One region of the Clostridium sp. B9 genome, then DNA from elsewhere that is predicted to be linked to it. Evidence: riboswitches for the same ligand, from Rfam matches in the RefSeq annotation. Region 1 holds a riboswitch; the other holds the start of a gene.
What was found. A riboswitch is a leader RNA that binds a small molecule or an ion and turns the genes downstream of it on or off. The one in region 1 is predicted to bind cobalamin.

Region 1 (9,778 bases):
TCATTTTATCATCATCCTAAATTAAGATTTTGTTTTTAGGCTCTATTTTAAGTAAGTATTGATTTCTAGCCCTCTCCTCATATCTAACTTAATCGCACAAAGAGTTTCTATTATCTAGAAATCAACACTAGTTTAAAACAGAGCCTAATAATTAAACAACTTATACAACTATAAATATCAATTTAAACCAAATAAATAATTAATTATTTATTTTATATCCTCTAGGAGTTATGAAATATCCATCCTTAATATAACTCTTTGAATTACCTATGATTACTATAGAGAACATGTCTACATTTTCATCAGTAAAATTCTTAAGAGTAAATATTTCCTTGCTTTCATCCTCTCTTAAAGCATTTCTGACTACTGCAATAGGAGTATCTTCCTTTCTAAACTCTCTTATTATTTCTATGCATTCTTTTAAATAATGAGGTCTTCCTTTGCTCTTTGGATTGTATAAAGATATTACAAAATCTCCCTCTGCAGCTAATTTAACTCTATTTTTTATTTCATCGTAAGGAGTCATTAAGTCGCTTAAACTTATATTACAATTATCATGCATTAGAGGAGCACCTAAGACTGATCCAGCAGCGCTTGATGCTGTTATACCAGGTATTATCTCTACATTTTCATCTTTTCTCATTTCTAAAATAAGCCCAGCCATTCCATAAATCCCTGAATCTCCAGTACTTATAAGAGCTACCTTCTTATCTCTACTTAGAGATAAAGCTTCCTTACATCTTTCCTCTTCTCCACGCATTCCTGTCTTAAACACTTCTTTTTCTGCGATTAATTCTTTAACCATTTCTATATATTTTGTATATCCAACTATTACATCACATTCTTCTATAGCTTTCACAGCTCTTAAAGTCATTTCATCTAGTCCTCCAGGACCTATTCCAATTACGTATAACTTTCCCACTTAAATGCCTCCTAATTTTTTAAAATTTTTCTCTCCAATAGTTAATGTCATTCCATTTTTCTTTATCTTATTGATTATTATATTTCCATCCATTAATAGGACTACTGGCTCTGAAACAGCTCTTACTCCAATAGATTTTTCAACAAAATCACTACCCTCAAAATTATCTTGAACCTTCTTTATTTCATCTTTTGAGAAAGTTTCAAAAGGACAATCTAAAGACTTGCTTAAATCTAAAATAGCTTTTTCATCCTTCTTTATATCTATTGATCCTATTATTAAAACAGCTTTTTCATCAATATCTAATTTTTCTAAGGATTCTTTAACAAAGTCTCTCAAATCTTTAGAGTCAGTATTTTTTCTACATCCTATTCCTAAGATAATATCTTTTCTTATTAATCTTAAAATATTGTCTGAAGTTAAATTTAATTTTTTATTTGTTACCCATAGGGTATTCTCTTTAACTTCTTCTGTATTTTCATATCCTAAAGGAGTTTTTAAAATTTTCCTATCATCTTTAAAATAAACTTTTTTATTATTTACTAGCCTTGATGCCATCTCTTTAGCCTTACTAAGATCATCTATTATGAGTCCATTGTTTTTAGCTACCATATCTGGAGCTAATTTATTTTGGTTATCTGTAGCTGTAGTTATTACAGGCGTATTATTTAATAAACTGCTTATTTCTAAAGTTAACTCATTAGCTCCTCCTAAATGTCCACCAACTAAACTAATAGTAAAATTATTATTCACATCAACTACTACAACCCCTGGATCTTTATCTTTCTTTACTATAAGACTTGCAATTCCTCTTATAGCAATTCCTGTTGAACTTATGAAAATAATATTTTTACAAAGTTTAAAAGATTTTTCACTTACTATTTTTAAAGAAAAATCATCCCTCTCACTTTTATAAAACTTAATTACTGACTCATTCTTATTTTCAAAGTACTCTAAGAGCTTATTTCCAATAGTGTCTCCTCTTTCAGTAACACTTATTATTCCAATCATATTAATCTATGCCTTTTCTAAACATATGAGTAAAATGTTTATCGTAAAGTAAACTCTTCTCATAATCGCAATCAATAAAGTCTCCAACTAATATTTGAGCACATTTATTAATTCCAGCCTCTTTTACTTTTTGAGATATATTTTCTAAAGTTCCTGTTATTATTTCTTGATCCTCCCACGTAGCTCTTGAAATAACAGCTATAGGAACATCTTCTCTTCCATATCCTCTTTTTAGTTTATCTACAACCTTATCTATCATTGAAATTGATAAAAATAAAGCCATAGAAGCTCCTATAGAAGCTAATCTTTCTAGATCTTCAGTTTCTGGCACTGGGGTTCTTCCTTCAACTCTAGTTAATATAACTGTTTGAGTTACTGATGGAAGAGTAAATTCTTTCTTTATGGCAGCAGCTGCTGCTGTAAATGAACTTACTCCTGGAACTACTTCATATTTTATATTGAATTTATCTAATTCATCCATTTGCTCCTTAATAGCACCATATATTGATGGGTCTCCTGTATGTAGTCTAACTATAATCTTATCTTCACCATCATTGTCTTTAATAACTTCTACAACCTCATCTAAAGTCATTGAAGCAGAGTTATATATTTTAACCCCCTCTTTACAACAATCTAAATGTTCCTTACTTACTAAAGATCCTGCATATATTACAACATCAGCTTTTTCTAAAATATTTTTCCCTCTAACTGTTATTAAATCAGCAGCTCCTGGTTCCTGCACCTATAAAATATAACATTTTATTCTCTTCCTCCCTTATGTAAATCTTCAATTTTATAATCTTAATATTCACTAATTTTTATTTATTTACTTGCTAATATTAAAGACATATAGTCTCTATGACTTAAAATTTCTTCTCTTGTTTTTAAGACTTTTTCTCCTTCTCTTCCTGCTCTACTAACAAGAACATATTCAAAGCCTTTTTCTTCCAATACATCTAAAACTTCTTCTTCTTTTTTATAAACCTTCATTATTACAACGAATTTTTCATCCTTTATATCTTGTACTCTTCCTGCTGGTAAAACAAGTAATGGCTCATTTCCTACAACTATTGTTCTATCGACTATGCTAGCCGCTGCACAAAAAGATGTTATTCCAGGTATAGTTTTTACATGGAATCCATTATCTTCAACATAATTTAAAAGATGAATATATGTACTATAAACGTAAGGATCACCTATAGTTAGGAAACTAACATTTTTTCCCTCTCTAAGCTTTTCTAATATAAAATCATAAGCTTCTTTTACTTTTAACTCTCTATTTTTCTTTCCCATAGGAAAATGCTTAATAGCAATCTCAGTTCCTTCTTTTATGTATTCCTCAGCAGAATTTAAAGCTATACTTTCTCCACCTTCCTCTGCACTTGGCGCTACTATTACATCACTGTTTTCTATAGCCTTAACTGCCTTTATTGTTAATAATTCACTATCTCCTGGTCCCACACCTATTCCATATAATATTGCCATTATTTTTCCTCCTTAAATGCCTTAACAATAAAAATTGGATTATTGCTAATCATCATGTATGTATTTTCTCTATTTTTACTTATATTAACTAAAGATACTTCCGCTTTTAGCCCTAATTCTTTTAAATATTCAATAGCCTTATATGCATTATTTAAAGTTATAAAATTTAAAACAATAGTTCCTTTATGGCCTAATAATTCATTAGACTTAAATAAAATATTTTCTAAGCCACCACCTGATCCACCTATAAATATAGAATCAAAAGGAGTAATCATTTTATTCTTAAGCTTTTCTAAAAGCTCATCAAGTTTTTCTCTAGCATCACCTTCAAGCAAAACAACATTTTTACAATTAAACTTTCTTAAATTTTCTTTAGTTACATTTAAAGCATCTTCATCTCTTTCAATAGAGTAAACTTGCCCTTCCTCTATAAATTGAGAAGCTTGTACAGTTATACTTCCTGTTCCACTACCTATATCTAGGAAATTCGAATCCTTTTCCAAATCCAGTTTACCTATTGTAAGAATTCTAATATCTTCCTTAGTCATAGGACAATTTCCTCTTATAAATTCAGAATCTTTTATAAATCTCATATTTCCTCCAAAGTCCTATCTTTCAACTATCATAACAACTAAATTCTCATAATCTTTTTCTAAAATTTCTAAAGGAGACCCCTTAGTAATTTTTTCATCTTCATAAGAAAGATTTTCCCCAACATAAACCGTACAGTTTATATTGGCATCCAATAATTTCTTACTTAGAGTATTAGGTGTATTTTTTTTATCAGTAAGCCAAATAGATAGACTATTCTCTTTAACAATCTTTTCGAAGTTTTCTTCTCTTCCATGCATACTTCCAACGAAAGCATTTCCCCAAGGTTTATTTAATTTACAAGTTAAATATTGAAAAGAACTTATTCCTGGTATTATTTCAAAGCTTTCATTATAATTTTTCTTTATATAATTAGTTATTCCATAAAAAGTTGGATCACCAGAAGCTATTACAGAAATACTTTTTTCTTTATTTTCACTTATTATATTTAATATTTCTTTTAAAGAAACAACTTTTTTAAACTTTGAAAAATCAATATTATCTAATATCTTTAAAGATTCTAAAGCTCTCTCAAATCCTATTATTATTTCGCTTTCCTCTAAAATTTTTATAACCTTCGGAACTATATAATCCTTATGACCTGGACCTAAGCCTAATATTTTAAGCATATGAAAGTACTCAACTCCTTTAATTACTTGATTTATATAGGAGCTTCATTTCCTTTGCACCATAATACATAAGTATATCAAAATGAACTTCTCCATAAGAATATATATCAAGTCTCTTTAATATTTTTTTACCAATTCTTTCATATAGTTCAGTAAAATCATCCCCTAAAAGCTTAACAGCTCCTTCGCTAGTTTTTTCCCTTAATACCTTTTCTATTAAAGACAAGTCATATCCCATAAGAGTTAATTCTAAGGCAATAACTTCTAGTCTTACATCGGAAACTCTACTATGAGTGTTAAAGCACCCAAAAGCTATCTTACTTAGTTTACCTATGTGACCTACTATTGTTATATCTTTTACTCCTTGAGCTATAGCACATTCTATAGAAAAGCCAACATAATTTGAAATAACTACTATATTGTCTTTTTCATAACCATACTCTCTTATAAATCTTTCTCCCATGTTTCCAAATACAAATAAAAGTTCTTTATTATTTTTGGATTTTTGCCTTATTTCAAGACGTATAGATTCCTTTATTGCATCTTCAGACATAGGATAAACAATTCCTGTTGTCCCTAGAATTGATATACCACCTTCAATACCTAATCTTGGATTAAAGGTTTTTTTTGCTATTTCTTTTCCTTCAGGAGCAGAAATAGTTATTCTCACACCTTTACCTTTTGGCAAAACATTTAAAACCTCTTTTTTTATCATTTCTCTTGGAACAGGATTTATAGCAGCCTCTCCTTTTTCAACAAAAAGTCCATCCTTAGTTACTACTCCTATTCCTTCTCCCCCTAAAAGTTCAAAACCTTCATCTATTTCCTCAGCTTTAGCAAAGATAGACATACCACTTGTAGCATCTATATCATCTCCACCATCTTTTATGATTGAACAAGAAACTGAATTACTTTCTCTTTTTATATTATTAATTTCTAAGTTAAGTTTTATATTCTTAGGAGTATCTATCTCTATACTAGTAATATCATTTTTACTAAAAAGCATATATGTGGCAGCCTTAGCTGCTCCTGTAGCACATGAACCTGTAGTATATCCACATCTCAACTTTTTGCCACCACTTTCTATGTACATTTCAAACATTTAAAATACCTTCTTTTATTACATTTCTCTATTATAGTTCATGTAAAGTAATGCATTTATTATGGCAGCAGCTACTGTACTTCCACCTTTTCTTCCTTTTACTCTTATATATGGAACATTTAACTCATCTAGTCCTTCTTTACTTTCACTAGCACCAACAAAACCTACTGGTACTGCTACTATAAGTTTTGGCTTAGCCTTTCCTTCTTTTATAAGCTCTCTAAGTTTAAATAAAGCTGTAGGTGCATTTCCAAAAACAAAAATATCTACATCTTCTTTAGCTGCAAGCTCTACTCCAGCCATAGATCTAGTTATTTCTTTTTCTTTTGCTAGCTCAAATACTTTTTCTAAACCTACATAGCATTCCACTTTAGAGTTCAATTCTTTTAATGCTCTTTTATTCATTCCTGATAATGCCATATTTGTATCAGTGTATATCTTAGCTCCATCTTTTAAAGCCCTTACTCCAGCATCTATTGCACCTTCACTTATTTCTATTAAGTCTTCATATTCAAAATCTGCAGTTGTATGTATTACTCTTTTTACTATTTCTAACTCTCTTTTTGAAAAACTATGATTCTGCATTTCAGATTCAATTATTTCAAAACTTCTTTTCTCTATTCCCATAGGATTTTTCATATAACTCATTTATCCAATCAACACCTTTCTGTGTTTTTTCTTTTTAGTTTCTCCTAAACCTTTGTATCTACCACTTATTACATCATTAACTCTATCAATATAAAGTTCTCTAAACTCCTCATATTCTCCTAATCCTTTTAAAACAACAGAAGTTTTTATTCCCTCATTTTCAAATCTACTCTTCCAAGAATCCTCTTCATCAGATGCCATATCATTTTTAGCATGGTCACCTGCAACAACCATTAATGGAATTATTTTAAGTTCACTTATATTATTTCTTTTAACTCTTCTTAAAACATCATTAAAATTAGGATAACCCTCAACTGTTCCGACGAAAACATTTTCATATTCATTGTCATTCAATATAGATTGTAAGCATCCATAAACAGCATTTGATGGATGAGCACTTCCATGTCCAACTAATACACAAGGACTATTTTCCTCTAATATACATTTCATTTTTTCAACGAACTTTGAATAATCATTAGGACCTTCCTCAAATCCTTCATAATGAAATATAGGTCTACCTAATTCAATTTTTCCAAATTCATTCTTATACTGTTCAACCATATGCTTTACATATTCAAATTCCTCTCCTGGTATTATATGTAGTGGTTGAACTATTACTTCCTCATATCCTTTTTCATTTAATAACTTTAAAGATTCCTCTGGAAATAAAACTTTTATTCCATGCTTTTCATTAATCTTCTTTACTATTTTATGAGAGGTAAAGCTTCTATAAATATCATACTCCCTAAAATTTTCTCCTATTAAATCTTCTATTTTACTTATAGAATTATTTAATGCGTCTAAATGACTTGTCCCAAAACTTACTACTAAAATAGCTTTTTTCAATTTTACACCTCTTTACATTCATTAAAAAATAATTTTAAATATTGACTTACTCAATACTATTTAGTTTATTAAAATAAAAAAGCATCTGATTTTAAAACCAGATGCTTCTTCTAAAACTCATAATCATTACATAATATCGCAAAATAGTAAACCATAACTATTCGCATTGTATAATTTAAATATACATATCCATAATAATCACTAAATCTTCCCTCCGAAGTCCAGTTAATTATTTTTAGAAAGGTATCCTGACTTAAGGCCTGTCCTCATTTCTTCCTTCCCAGCATTATTACGCCAGTGGATGCTTTGAAACTTGTATCCTATTACAGTAGCGGGGGCTGTAGTGGATTTTAACCACTTTCCCTTAATCTAAAAATAGTATTCTTTGTTTCATTATAATATATAATTAAAATTCTTTCAACAATCTAATATTATAATAGTAGTATTAAGTAATTAAATTGTATATCTATTCCTACCTAAAACTTTTGATTCATATAACTTCTTATCTGAAGAAGTTATCAATAGTTCAACGTCATACATTGAATTTATAGTTAAAGAATCTATTCCAATACTCAATGTTATTCTGTCACTGACCTCTGAAAATTTATGCTCTATATTTTCTTCATATATTCTTTCTCTAAGAAATTTTATATCAGTTAATACCTCTTTTCTTGACCTTTTAGATATTACTGAAAATTCTTCTCCACCATATCTAAAGGTTATATCATTTTTAAAAGTACTCTTTATAATATTAGCTACCTTTATTAAGGCTTCATCCCCCTTTAAATGTCCATAATTATCATTATATTTTTTAAAGTAGTCTATATCAATCATAATAAATATTACATCACTTCCCTTTGAAGCAATATATTCAAAGGTTTTGTATAAATAACTCTTATTATATACTTTTGTTAATCCGTCTGTAATTATAGCTTTTTTTAGTTCTTTATTAAGCCGTCTAATTCTTTCATTTTTTATATGTATCAAGGTAATAACACCAATAGATATAGACAACAAGAAAGTAAGACAATATATCTTTTTTCTGTCGTGTTCTTTACTTTTGTTGAATATTTCATTATTAAGTTTAACTAAAACAGAATCAGTAGCTAAAGTATCTTCCTTATTTTCATATAATCTATACAGTTCAACAATTTGATTTGTAAAATTCTCATACTCTTTATTTTCATAACTTAATTTAATTAAAGAATATGCAACGGAATAAAATATATCTGAAGTTATACCTCTTTTTTTTATTTTATCAAGCAAATTTTCATATGCTTCACTAGCTCTATTAAAATCTTTATCTTTAATATAATCCAATCCTATTTCCAACTTTTCCAAATACATATCTGTATTTGCATATGAATCTTCTTTATTTTTTTATATAGTTCATTAGCATTGTTATAGTATCTCTCGCCAATTTCAAAATTACTATTTTTTATATTTATATCTGACAAAACCATATAAATCCAAATTAATTCTCTATTACGATCCTCTTCATCTATATTTTTCAATTCATTTAAATACATTTCTTTATAATGATCTACTTTTTCTTCCTTCCCTACTTCAAAATAACTTTCTAATAAATAAGCATATATATTAAGTTTGTTATTTGGTTCTTTAACTCGCTTGCTTTGCAAAAGAGATTCATATATATATATAACTTTATTATACTCTCTCCTTACATAGTAATTTTCACCTAAATTAATTATACATGCATTAATATTTTTATCATCCTTATAATCTAATGCAATGTTTAATGCTTCTTCATCATAATCTAAAGAAATATCATACTCTCCTTTTAATCTGTACATTGTTGATAAAAGCAAATTTGATCTTATCCTTTGAGTATAACTTTGCTTTAATTTATTAGATTCTTCCATCAATTCTATGACATCATTTAAATTTCCATTAGAGTTTAATATACTTTTTGCTCTCCCATAGTATATATTTACAAGCTCACTGTTTAACTTTTTATTTATTGCTATACTTTTAGCATACTCAAAATATTTTTCTGATATTTCAAGTTCACCTATTTTCATATAATTAGTGGATAATGCACTATATATCATTAAATCTATATTATTTAGATTTTCCGGATTATAATTGCTAGATTTAATTAGAAATTCAATTGATTTCTCATAATTTCCTTCTAAATACTCTATAGCCCCTAAGGCATAATAAGCTTTTTCTAATAAATACACATCACTTATTGATTCTACTTCAGAAATTATATTTTTTCTAAATGTTTCTAACTCACTTTTATTTAATTTTCTTTCTTCATCATCCATAATTAACTTTATCATCCTATCAAAATAATAACTATCTTTATATGATGATAATGTAGCCTTTAATCCAACAGCCGTACTAATAATTACAAGCACAAATACTACTCCTAAAATTATTGTTTTTTTATAATTTTTAAACTTCACTTTTATACCCCATACTAAATAATAATTATTTTAAGATAATCTATATTCTAGCATTTACCACATATTTTTTTAACTATTTATTATCAAAATTCATTTAAATAACAAATAATTA
Region 2 (9,778 bases), 1.8 Mb from region 1:
AAGCTACAATAACTAGATTTACAAAGAAAATAGGATTTAGTGGTTTTCAAGATTTCAAGGTTACTCTAGCAAAAGAACTTTCAAATAAAAGGAATACAAGTATCATAAATCTTCATGTTCATAGAGATGAAGGTGTTAAAGAGACAGCTAATAAACTTCTAAAGTCATCTATAAATATTCTAGATCAAACAGTAAAAAATATAGATGTTGACATAATAAATCAGTGTAAAAACTTAATAATGAATGCAAAAAGAGTTTATTTTATAGGAATAGGATATTCGGGAATAGCTGCTACTGATATAAACTATAAGTTTATGAGGATAGGATTTAATACTATACCGATAACAGATAGTCATACTATGGTTATTATGTCATCTATAATGGATAAAGATGATGTGATATTAGCTATATCAAATTCAGGTACAACAAAAGAGGTAATAAAAACTGTAAAACAGGCAAAAGAAAATGGAGTTAACATAATAACATTAACAGAAGACAGTGATAATCCTTTGAGAAAACTTGCTGATTATGAGTTGAAATATACTTCAGCAGAAACAATTTTTGAAACTGGATCAATTTCATCAAAAATACCGCAGATATTTTTATTAGACTTATTGTACACAGAGGTAATTAAAGAAATGTTTAATGAGGCTGTTGAAAGAAAGATAAAAACTACTAGTGCAATAGAAGTTTTAAATGACTAAATAAAAAAATATTAAAAAACACTTCATTAAAAGGTGTTAGTTTTAATTTGTTAGATTATATAAAAATAGATCACAGTATATTTACTGTGATCTATTATTTTGCCTTTTTTAAAAAAACTACATCAAAACAAACTAATCCAAAGGCAATAATTAATGAACTAGGGATTGTACTTAAAAGCCTTATGTTAGGTGCTGAGAATATACGGCTACTAACAAATTGTAAGGTTATTAATACTATAGAAATAGCTAAAAATTTTATAGTTTCTTGTTTAACTTCATAAGAATTAAAGCGCTTAACAGTAAACATAACTCTTATTAAAATATAAAATGGAATTATAATTGCAAAAACAGCATAGGCTGTAACGAAATTTAGTACTCCTCTACTAGGTATATCCTTATAAAGTATAAAAAGTATTATTGTAGTCATTATAAAAAATGTTGAATATATTAATCCATCTAATAAACGTATATCTTTTTTCATTTTATCTCCCTCCAATTGATTTCCTAGAATATGATTATACACAAAATTTTAACAAATTAGTTAACTTAGTGAATTACATTGAAGTTACAAATTACTTAAATGAAACATAAATATTTCTAAAGAATTTCTAAAGAGTTTATATTGTATATATAAGAAAACAACACTAATTTAAAAAATATAATAAAGAAGTAAATAAATTGCATGTACTAAGCTAAAAAAATGTAATACAATTTAAGTTATAAATGTTAAATGTTAGAAAATTTGGTTTTGGTGAAACTTTAGCATATTTGTAGGGAAATATGCTTTAATTCAACATTTAACTATAATAAAAAAGTTTTTATATATTAGGGGGAGAGGTATGAAAAAACATATTCAAAAAATAGTAGCTTCGACTGTTTTAGCAGCTATGACTATAAGTGCTTTACCGTGTAATTTAGTAGTATTTGCAACTGATGGCACTAGTGAAAACGTTTATGAAATTTATCCTAAGCCACAAGATATTAATTATAAGGGTGGTGGATTCCAATTAAGCGATGAAATAAATATCGTATATGATGAGGGAATCGATATTTACACTAAAAATCGTGTTAATGAGGTTTTAGAGTCTAAGAATCTAGAGGCTACTGTTTCTAATGAAATAGTACAAGGAAAAACAAACTTTTTAGTAGGAATAAATGAATCAGGTGGATTTGTTGATACTTATTTCAATGAGAATGTTCCTCACGAAGAGACTTTCTTTGATGAAAATATGGATTCACACATAGTAAGCGTTAATGATGGAGTAATAGGGGTAATTGGTGAGGACCCAGATAGTGCTTTCTATGGAGTTACAACTTTAAAACATGTATTTAATCAGGTTGAAGAAGATAATATGATTCAAAACTTCAGGGTTGATGATTATGCTGAAGTTGCTCATAGAGGATTTATAGAAGGATATTATGGAAATCCATGGTCAAATGAAGATAGAGCAGAGCTTATGAAATTTGGAGGAGATTATAAGTTAAATCAATATGTTTTTGCGCCTAAGGATGATCCTTATCACAATAGTAAGTGGAGAGAATTATATCCAGAAGAAAAATTATCTGAAATTAAAAAGTTAGCTCAAGTTGGTAATGAAACTAAAAATAGATATGTATATGCATTACATCCATTCATGCATAGTCCAGTTAGATTTGATACAGAGGAAAATTATCAAGCTGACTTACAAGTAATAAAAGAAAAGTTTACTCAGCTTCTAGAAAATGATGTTAGACAATTTGCTATATTAGCAGATGATGCTGCAGCACCAGCTCAAGGGGCTTCAATGTATGTTAAGCTTCTTACAGACTTAACAAGATGGTTAGAGGAACAGCAGAATACTTATCCAGATTTAAAAACTGATCTTATGTTCTGTCCATCAGACTATTATGGAAATGGATCATCTCAGCAGTTAAAAGAGCTAAATAAGGCTGAAGAGAATGTAAGTATAGTAATGACTGGAGGAAGAATCTGGGGAGAAGTTGATGAAAACTTTGCAGATAACTTTATGAATAACATAGCTACTGAGGGTAACCCTGGAAGAGCACCTTTCTACTGGATTAACTGGCCTTGTTCAGATAACTCAAAGCAGCATTTAATTATGGGAGGAAATGATACTTTCTTACATCCAGGAGTAGATCCGAGTAAGATAGATGGTATAGTTTTGAATCCAATGCAACAAGCCGAGGCTAACAAATCAGCATTATTTGCAGTTGCAGATTACGCTTGGAATGTATGGGATAATAAAGAGCAAGCAGATGAAAACTGGCACGACTCATTTAAATATATGGATCATGGAACTGCTGAAGATACAAACTCTTCACTTGCTTTAAGAGAAATCAGTAAGCACATGATAAACCAAAACATGGACGGAAGAGTTAGACCATTACAGGAGTCTATTGAATTAGCTCCAAAATTAGATGCATTTAAGCAAAAATATGATGCAGGATTAAGTATAAAGGCAGAAGCTTTAGATTTAATAGAAGAGTTTACTAACCTTCAAAAGGCAGCAGACTATTATAAAAATAATCCAGGAAATGAGAGAACAAGAGACCAAATAATCTATTGGTTAAATTGTTGGGAAGACACTACAAATGCAGTTATTTCTTATTTAAAATCAGCAATAGCTGTAGAAGAGGGGGATGATGATGCAGCATGGGCTAATTACTCAGCTGGACAGACTGCCTTCGAAAAGTCAAAAACTTATGGTTTCCACTATGTAAATCATACTGAATATGCTGAGGTTGGAGTTCAACATATTGTTCCATTTATAAAGCATATGGGAGAAAATTTAGCTTCAGTAGTTGGATCTATAATAGACCCTAACAAGGTTTATGCAACTTATATAACTAATCGTGAAGATACACCATCAGGAAATAAAGATAATATATTTGATGGAAATGCTGGAACTGAATTGGTTTATAAAAATCCAACTAGTATAGCTGTAGGAACTTATGTAGGAATTAAATACAGTAATCCTATAAAGCTAAACTCTGTTGAGTTCTTAATGGGAGCTAACTCAAACTTGAATGACACAATGCAAAAGGCTAAGATTCAATATACAGTTGACGGAAAAGAATGGGTTGACCTAGAAGGTGGAAAAGAATACTCAATGCCAAGAGAAGTCAAGGTTGAAGGGCTAGATTTAGAAGTAAAAGGAATTCGTTTAATAGCTACAGAGGCAAGAAGTAATACTTGGCTTGGTGTTAGAGATATAAATGTAAATAAAAAGGATGATTCAAATTCAGGTGTTGAGTTTAATCCAACTCTTATAAGAAGTTCAGCTTGGAAAGTTTATGAGGGAAGTGAGTCAAGTCTTTTAGATGGAGATGAGGATACTGGAGTTTGGTATAAAACTGCTAATGGTGATACTTCATTAGCTGGTGAATTTATAGGATTAGATTTAGGTAAAGAAATTAACCTTGATGGAGTTAGATTTGTAATAGGTAAAAGTGGCGGTGGAGCTTCAGATAAATGGAATAAGTTTAAGCTTGAATATTCATTAGACAATGAAACTTGGACAACTATTAAAGAATATGATAGAACAGGGGCTCCTGCTGGTAAGGATGTCATAGAAGAAGATTTTGAAACACCTATAGCAGCTAAGTATGTAAGACTTACTAATATGGAGAATGTTCATAAGTGGGTTACTTTCTCAGAGTTTGCTATAAAGAGTAATGAACTTGAGAATGCAGGAAATAAGGATAACATCTACACTAATACAAGTGCAGATCTTTTATCAAGAGCTGAAGAGGACAAAACTATATTATTACCTTTAAATGATATAACTTTAAATAATGGAGAATATATTGGAGTTAAATTAGATCGTATTAAAGATTTAAGTAGCTTAAATATAGAGCTTTCAGACAATACAGGATTAACTCTTCAAAGCTCTGCAAATGGAGTTGAGTGGGTTGATATAACTGATACAAGTACTTTAGAAGACGGAAGATATGTAAGAGCTATAAACAATGGAAATGATGCTGTTACTTTCAATTTAACTAAATTTGAAGTTAATTCAACAGAGGTTTATGAGCCATCATTAGTGGAGGCATATGTTGGTGATGATGGATCAAAGAAGGCTGTAGATGGAAATTTAAAAACAAGTGTTAAGTTCTTAGGAGCTCCTAATACTGGTGATTCAATAGTTTATGATTTAGGACAAGATATATTAGTTGATAACTTAAAGTATGTTGTACTAGACACAGAGGTAGACCACGTAAGAGATGGTAAGATTCAATTATCATTAGACGGTGAAAATTGGACAGATGCTATAACTATTGGTGATGGAATTGAAAATGGTGTAGATGATATATATGCTAAGCCATTAGAAAATGGATATATTCATGGAAATCAATCAGGTGGAGTAGTTCCGATAGATAGCGCTTATGTTGAAGGAACAAATCTAAACAAAAAAGCTAGATATGTAAGAATCGTATTTACAGCTCCATATAGACATAGATGGACTGTAATAAATGAGCTTATGATTAATAATGGAGCATATATTCCAACTGTTAATGATCCAACTTATATTTCAAACCCAATTGAAGAAAAAGGATTTGCACCAAGTAATTTAAGAGATGGAGATTTAACAACATCTTATAAACCAAATACAAATAATGGGGAAATAACAGAAGGTAGTTTAACTTATAAGTTATCAGAGAAGACTGATGTTAGAAAGGTTACTATTGTTCAGGACGGAAGTTCTATTTCTAGCGCTATAGTTAAAGTGAGAATTGGTGCTGATGAATGGGTTGAATTAGGTACTTTAAGTAATAGTTTAAATGAGTTCATAAATAGAGATTATGAAAATATATTTGAAATTAAGATAGAATGGAATGGTATAGCACCAAATATTTATGAAATAATAACTTTAAATGATGAATTTGAGTTCCCAGTAAATGACTCATTACAAGCTAAGTATGATGAGTTAGTTTCATTAAATGGTGATGAATATACAGTAAGTTCATTTGCTAGCTTAGAAGAGGCTTTAGAGAATGCAAAAGCTATACTAGATGATTCAAATGCTTCTCAGAAGAAGATCGATAAAGCTTTAGAAAAGTTAACAGAGGCTGAAGAAGGATTAGCTTTAAGAGCATCTGATTTCGCTAAGTTTGATGAAGTTTTAGCTTTAGGAAATTCTTTAGTAGCAGAAGATTATACTCCAGAATCATGGACTGTATTTGAAGAGAAGTTAGCAATAGCTAATGAAGCTAATGGAAACAAAGCTGATTATACTCAAGAGCAAGTAAATACAATAGTAACTGAATTAGAAACTGCTATAAATGACTTAGTTGAAGTAGTTCCAGAAGTTGATAAGGGTGCTTTAGAAACTTTGGTTAACGATGGTAAAGCTTTAGTTGAGGCTGCGGTAGAAGGAATGAATGTTGGTGAGTATCATGAAGGTGCTAAATCTTTATTAAGTTCAGAGATTGATAAAGCTGAAGCTGTAATTGCAAATAGTGATGCTACTCAAGATGAAGTTGATTCAGCTAAGAGTGAGTTAACTAATGTAATTGAAAGATTCAATTCATTATTAATTACTGAAACTACTGGTGACTTCAATAACAGTGGAAAGATTGATATTGGTGATTTAGCTATGGTTTCTAAGAATTTTGGAAGCAATGATGAAAATCTTGATTTAAATAAAGATGGCGTTGTTGATGAATATGAAATAAGATTCATAAATCATAGAATATTAAACTAATAAGAAGGTTTTTCTTAGTATAATTTAATAATTTTAAGACTATATGTTAAGTTCTTTACTTACATATAGTCTTTTTATTTTAGTCCATATTTTAAGTGCGTGATGATTTCTAGTTATATATTCAGACATAATTTAATTTTACAAAGGGTTTCTATTATTTATTCAATAATAAAAAATGGTTAGCTAAAATAAGAACAGTGATAAATAGTTTAATTGTAAATCAATTCTAAGTGTAATATACTTATAATATATATTATAAAATTTTAAGATTCGAGCTATATTAATTTAGTGATTTATTCTTTAGATGAATTTAGATTAGTTTATATGTTTATTTAAAGGTTAACATTAACTTATAATATGGCTAATATTTAAGAATAGGTTAAATAAATTGTATGTATTTATTTATTAAAAGGGAAGTTGGGTTTAAATCCCACGCGGTCCCGCCGCTGTAATAGAAGAGTTTTTTGTAACTTAAGCCACTGAAATATAGAATTTTGGGAAGGCTACAAAAAATGATGACACTTGAGCCAGAAGACCTGCCTATTTTTAAAACATCAAGATCCTACGGGAAATAGGAGGTGTTGTGCTTTGGTAAGTTATATTTTTTTTGAATTTGTATAACCCCTAGATGCAATGTCTAGGGGTTATTATTTTTAGAGTCAATTTTTTAAATTAGGCTATGTCTTAGATAAATGTTGATTATTTTACAATGGGGATACAAAAATAAAATATAATTTAAGGAGTAGAATTATTATGTCAAAAAAGAATCAAGTATTTATAGGATTTTTATTAATGTTTTTATTAATACCTACAAGTGTTTCAGCTATGCATATTATGGAAGGGTTTTTACAACCTAAGTGGTGTATAGCATGGGGAGTTATAACTATACCATTTATTGTCTTAGGAATTTTCTCAATAAAGAAAACGGTTAGTAACAATCCAAGGTTGAAGATATTATTAGCTATGGCAGGCGCATATGCTTTTGTTTTATCAGCTCTTAAATTGCCATCAGTTACAGGAAGTTGTTCTCACCCAACAGGGGTCGGCCTTGCAGCTATATTATTTGGCCCTACAGCGGCTTCAGTTTTAGGACTTATAGTTCTTTTATTCCAGGCATTACTTTTAGCACATGGTGGACTTACTACTCTTGGTGCAAATACTTTTTCAATGGCAGTAGTTGGACCTTTAGTATCATATGGACTTTATAAGTTAGTGAAGAAACTAAATGGACCAACTTGGTTAGGTGTATTTTTAGCTGCATCTCTTGGGGACTTAGCAACATATATGGTTACATCAATTCAATTAGGATTAGCATTCCCAGCAGAAGTTGGAGGTATCATGGCTTCAGTTATGAAGTTTATGGGTATATTTGCAGTTACACAAATTCCTTTAGCTATAAGTGAGGGAATATTAACAGTAGTAATATTTAATGCAATAGAGAACTATGCAAAAGATGATTTAATGGACCTTAATATTCTTTCAAGGGAGGTAAAGTAATGAAAAATAAAAGAGTGTTAACTAATGTCATATTAATTTTATTAGTAGTAGCTATTACTATAATTCCTTTCTTTGTAACTAAGGATGCTGAGTTTGGTGGAGCTGATGGACAAGCTGAAGAAGCTATAACTCAAATAGATGAAAATTATGAACCTTGGTTTTCACCAATGTTTGAGCCAGCCAGTGGAGAAATAGAAAGCTTATTATTTGCGCTTCAAGCAGCTATAGGAGCAGGAGTAATTGGGTTTGGTTTTGGATATTTAAAGGGTAAAAAGAAAGTAGAAGAAGAATCTAAATGATAAATATTGATAAATATGCTTATGCATCTAAACTAAAGAATATTAATCCTATGGAAAAAATATTTTTTGCAATATTAACTCTAAGCGTATGTTTATGGGCTAATAATTTAGTCGTTTCATTGTTTATAATAACAATAATGGCTTTCCTAATTATAAGAATAGGGGGAACTAATTGGAAAGAATTTTTGAGACTTATGATAATTCCGACAGGATTTTTAGTAATTAGTATTATTACTATAGTAATAAATTATTCCTCTAATAGAGGAGATTTAATATATTCTATTAAGCTTTTTCATGGGTGGATTGGAATTTCTAAAAATGGTGTCTATGAAGGAATAAATATGTTTTTTAAGGTACTAGGAGCTTTAAGTTCACTTTACTTTATATCATTAACAACTCCAATGATTGATGTTATATCAGTTTTAAAGAAATTTAGAATTCCAGATTTTCTAATAGAAATAATAGGATTAGTATATAGATTTATATTTATTCTTCTAGAAACTTCTCAAACAATGTTTATATCTCAAAATTCTAGATTAGGATATAGAGATACAAGAACATCATTTAAGTCACTAGGAGCATTAGCTGCTACTCTTTTTATACGTTCATTTAAGAGAGCTAATGATTTATATATATCTTTAGAATCAAGAGGATACAACGGAGAATTAAATGTTTTGCAAGAACAATTTAAAAAGAGAAATTATTTATATGGTGTAGCTATAGCAATTAATTTAATATTAATAATAATAACTATTTTTATTAATTAGAGCAGGAGGAAGTTATGGAGGAATATATACTACAAATACAAGAATTAAATTATAACTATTCAGATGGTACTCATGCTCTAAAAGGCATAAACATGAATATAAAAAAAGGTGAAATAACTGCTATACTTGGAGGCAATGGAGTTGGTAAGTCTACTTTGTTTCAAAACTTGAATGGAATATTGAAACCTTCTTCAGGAAAAATATTATTTGAAGGAAAGCCTATTGAATACTCTAGAAAAAGTCTTATGAAATTAAGAGAGAATGTAGGGATTGTTTTTCAAGATCCAGATAATCAGCTTTTTTCAGCAAGTGTTTATCAAGATGTGTCTTTTGGAGCTGTAAACATGAAGCTACCTGAGGATATAGTAAGAAAAAGAGTTGAAAATGCTTTGAAAAGGACAGGGATAGAAAGTTTGAAGGATAAGCCAACTCATTGTTTAAGCTTTGGACAAAAGAAGAGGGTGGCCATTGCTGGAGTTTTAGTTATGGAGCCTAAGGTGTTAATTCTAGATGAGCCAACTGCTGGACTAGATCCTATGGGAGTTTCTGAAATAATGAAGCTACTAGTTGAAATGCAGAAGGAATTAGGTATAACAATAATAATAGCTACACACGACATAGATATAGTACCTCTATATTGTAAAAACGTATATGTCATGAAAGAGGGAAAAGTAATTTTAAGTGGAAGTCCAAGTAAGGTATTTGGTCAAAAAGAAACTATACGAAAAGTAAATCTCAGATTACCTAGAATAGGACATTTAATTGAGATATTAAGTGAAAAAGACGACTTTGCACTTGATAAGTTG

Region 2: linked by a shared signal. The riboswitch ahead of ACQZHJ_RS01345 (energy-coupling factor ABC transporter permease) and the one ahead of ACQZHJ_RS09170 (sirohydrochlorin cobaltochelatase) in region 1 are both predicted to bind cobalamin.

What each region holds. Positions count from the first base shown of each region.
Region 1 covers NZ_JBNWKA010000003.1:2,019,129-2,028,906, forward strand. Annotated here, with positions in the region: gene ACQZHJ_RS09125 (cobalt-precorrin-6A reductase) at 1-4, opposite strand, end outside; gene cobJ (precorrin-3B C(17)-methyltransferase) at 200-922, opposite strand; gene cbiG (cobalt-precorrin 5A hydrolase) at 923-1,933, opposite strand; partial or broken gene cobM (precorrin-4 C(11)-methyltransferase) at 1,935-2,691, opposite strand; gene ACQZHJ_RS09145 (cobalt-factor II C(20)-methyltransferase) at 2,756-3,418, opposite strand; gene cbiT (precorrin-6Y C5,15-methyltransferase (decarboxylating) subunit CbiT) at 3,418-4,011, opposite strand; gene cbiE (precorrin-6y C5,15-methyltransferase (decarboxylating) subunit CbiE) at 4,027-4,638, opposite strand; gene cbiD (cobalt-precorrin-5B (C(1))-methyltransferase CbiD) at 4,658-5,740, opposite strand; gene ACQZHJ_RS09165 (precorrin-8X methylmutase) at 5,759-6,388, opposite strand; gene ACQZHJ_RS09170 (sirohydrochlorin cobaltochelatase) at 6,389-7,234, opposite strand; cobalamin riboswitch at 7,456-7,622, opposite strand; gene ACQZHJ_RS09175 (GGDEF domain-containing protein) at 7,688-8,575, opposite strand; gene ACQZHJ_RS09180 (tetratricopeptide repeat protein) at 8,557-9,666, opposite strand.
Region 2 covers NZ_JBNWKA010000003.1:267,150-276,927, forward strand. Annotated here, with positions in the region: gene ACQZHJ_RS01330 (MurR/RpiR family transcriptional regulator) at 1-704, shown strand, start outside; gene ACQZHJ_RS01335 (hypothetical protein) at 799-1,185, opposite strand; gene nagH (hyaluronoglucosaminidase) at 1,544-6,409, shown strand; cobalamin riboswitch at 6,769-6,967, shown strand; gene ACQZHJ_RS01345 (energy-coupling factor ABC transporter permease) at 7,163-7,906, shown strand; gene ACQZHJ_RS01350 (energy-coupling factor ABC transporter substrate-binding protein) at 7,906-8,205, shown strand; gene cbiQ (cobalt ECF transporter T component CbiQ) at 8,202-8,972, shown strand; gene ACQZHJ_RS01360 (ATP-binding cassette domain-containing protein) at 8,987-9,778, shown strand, end outside.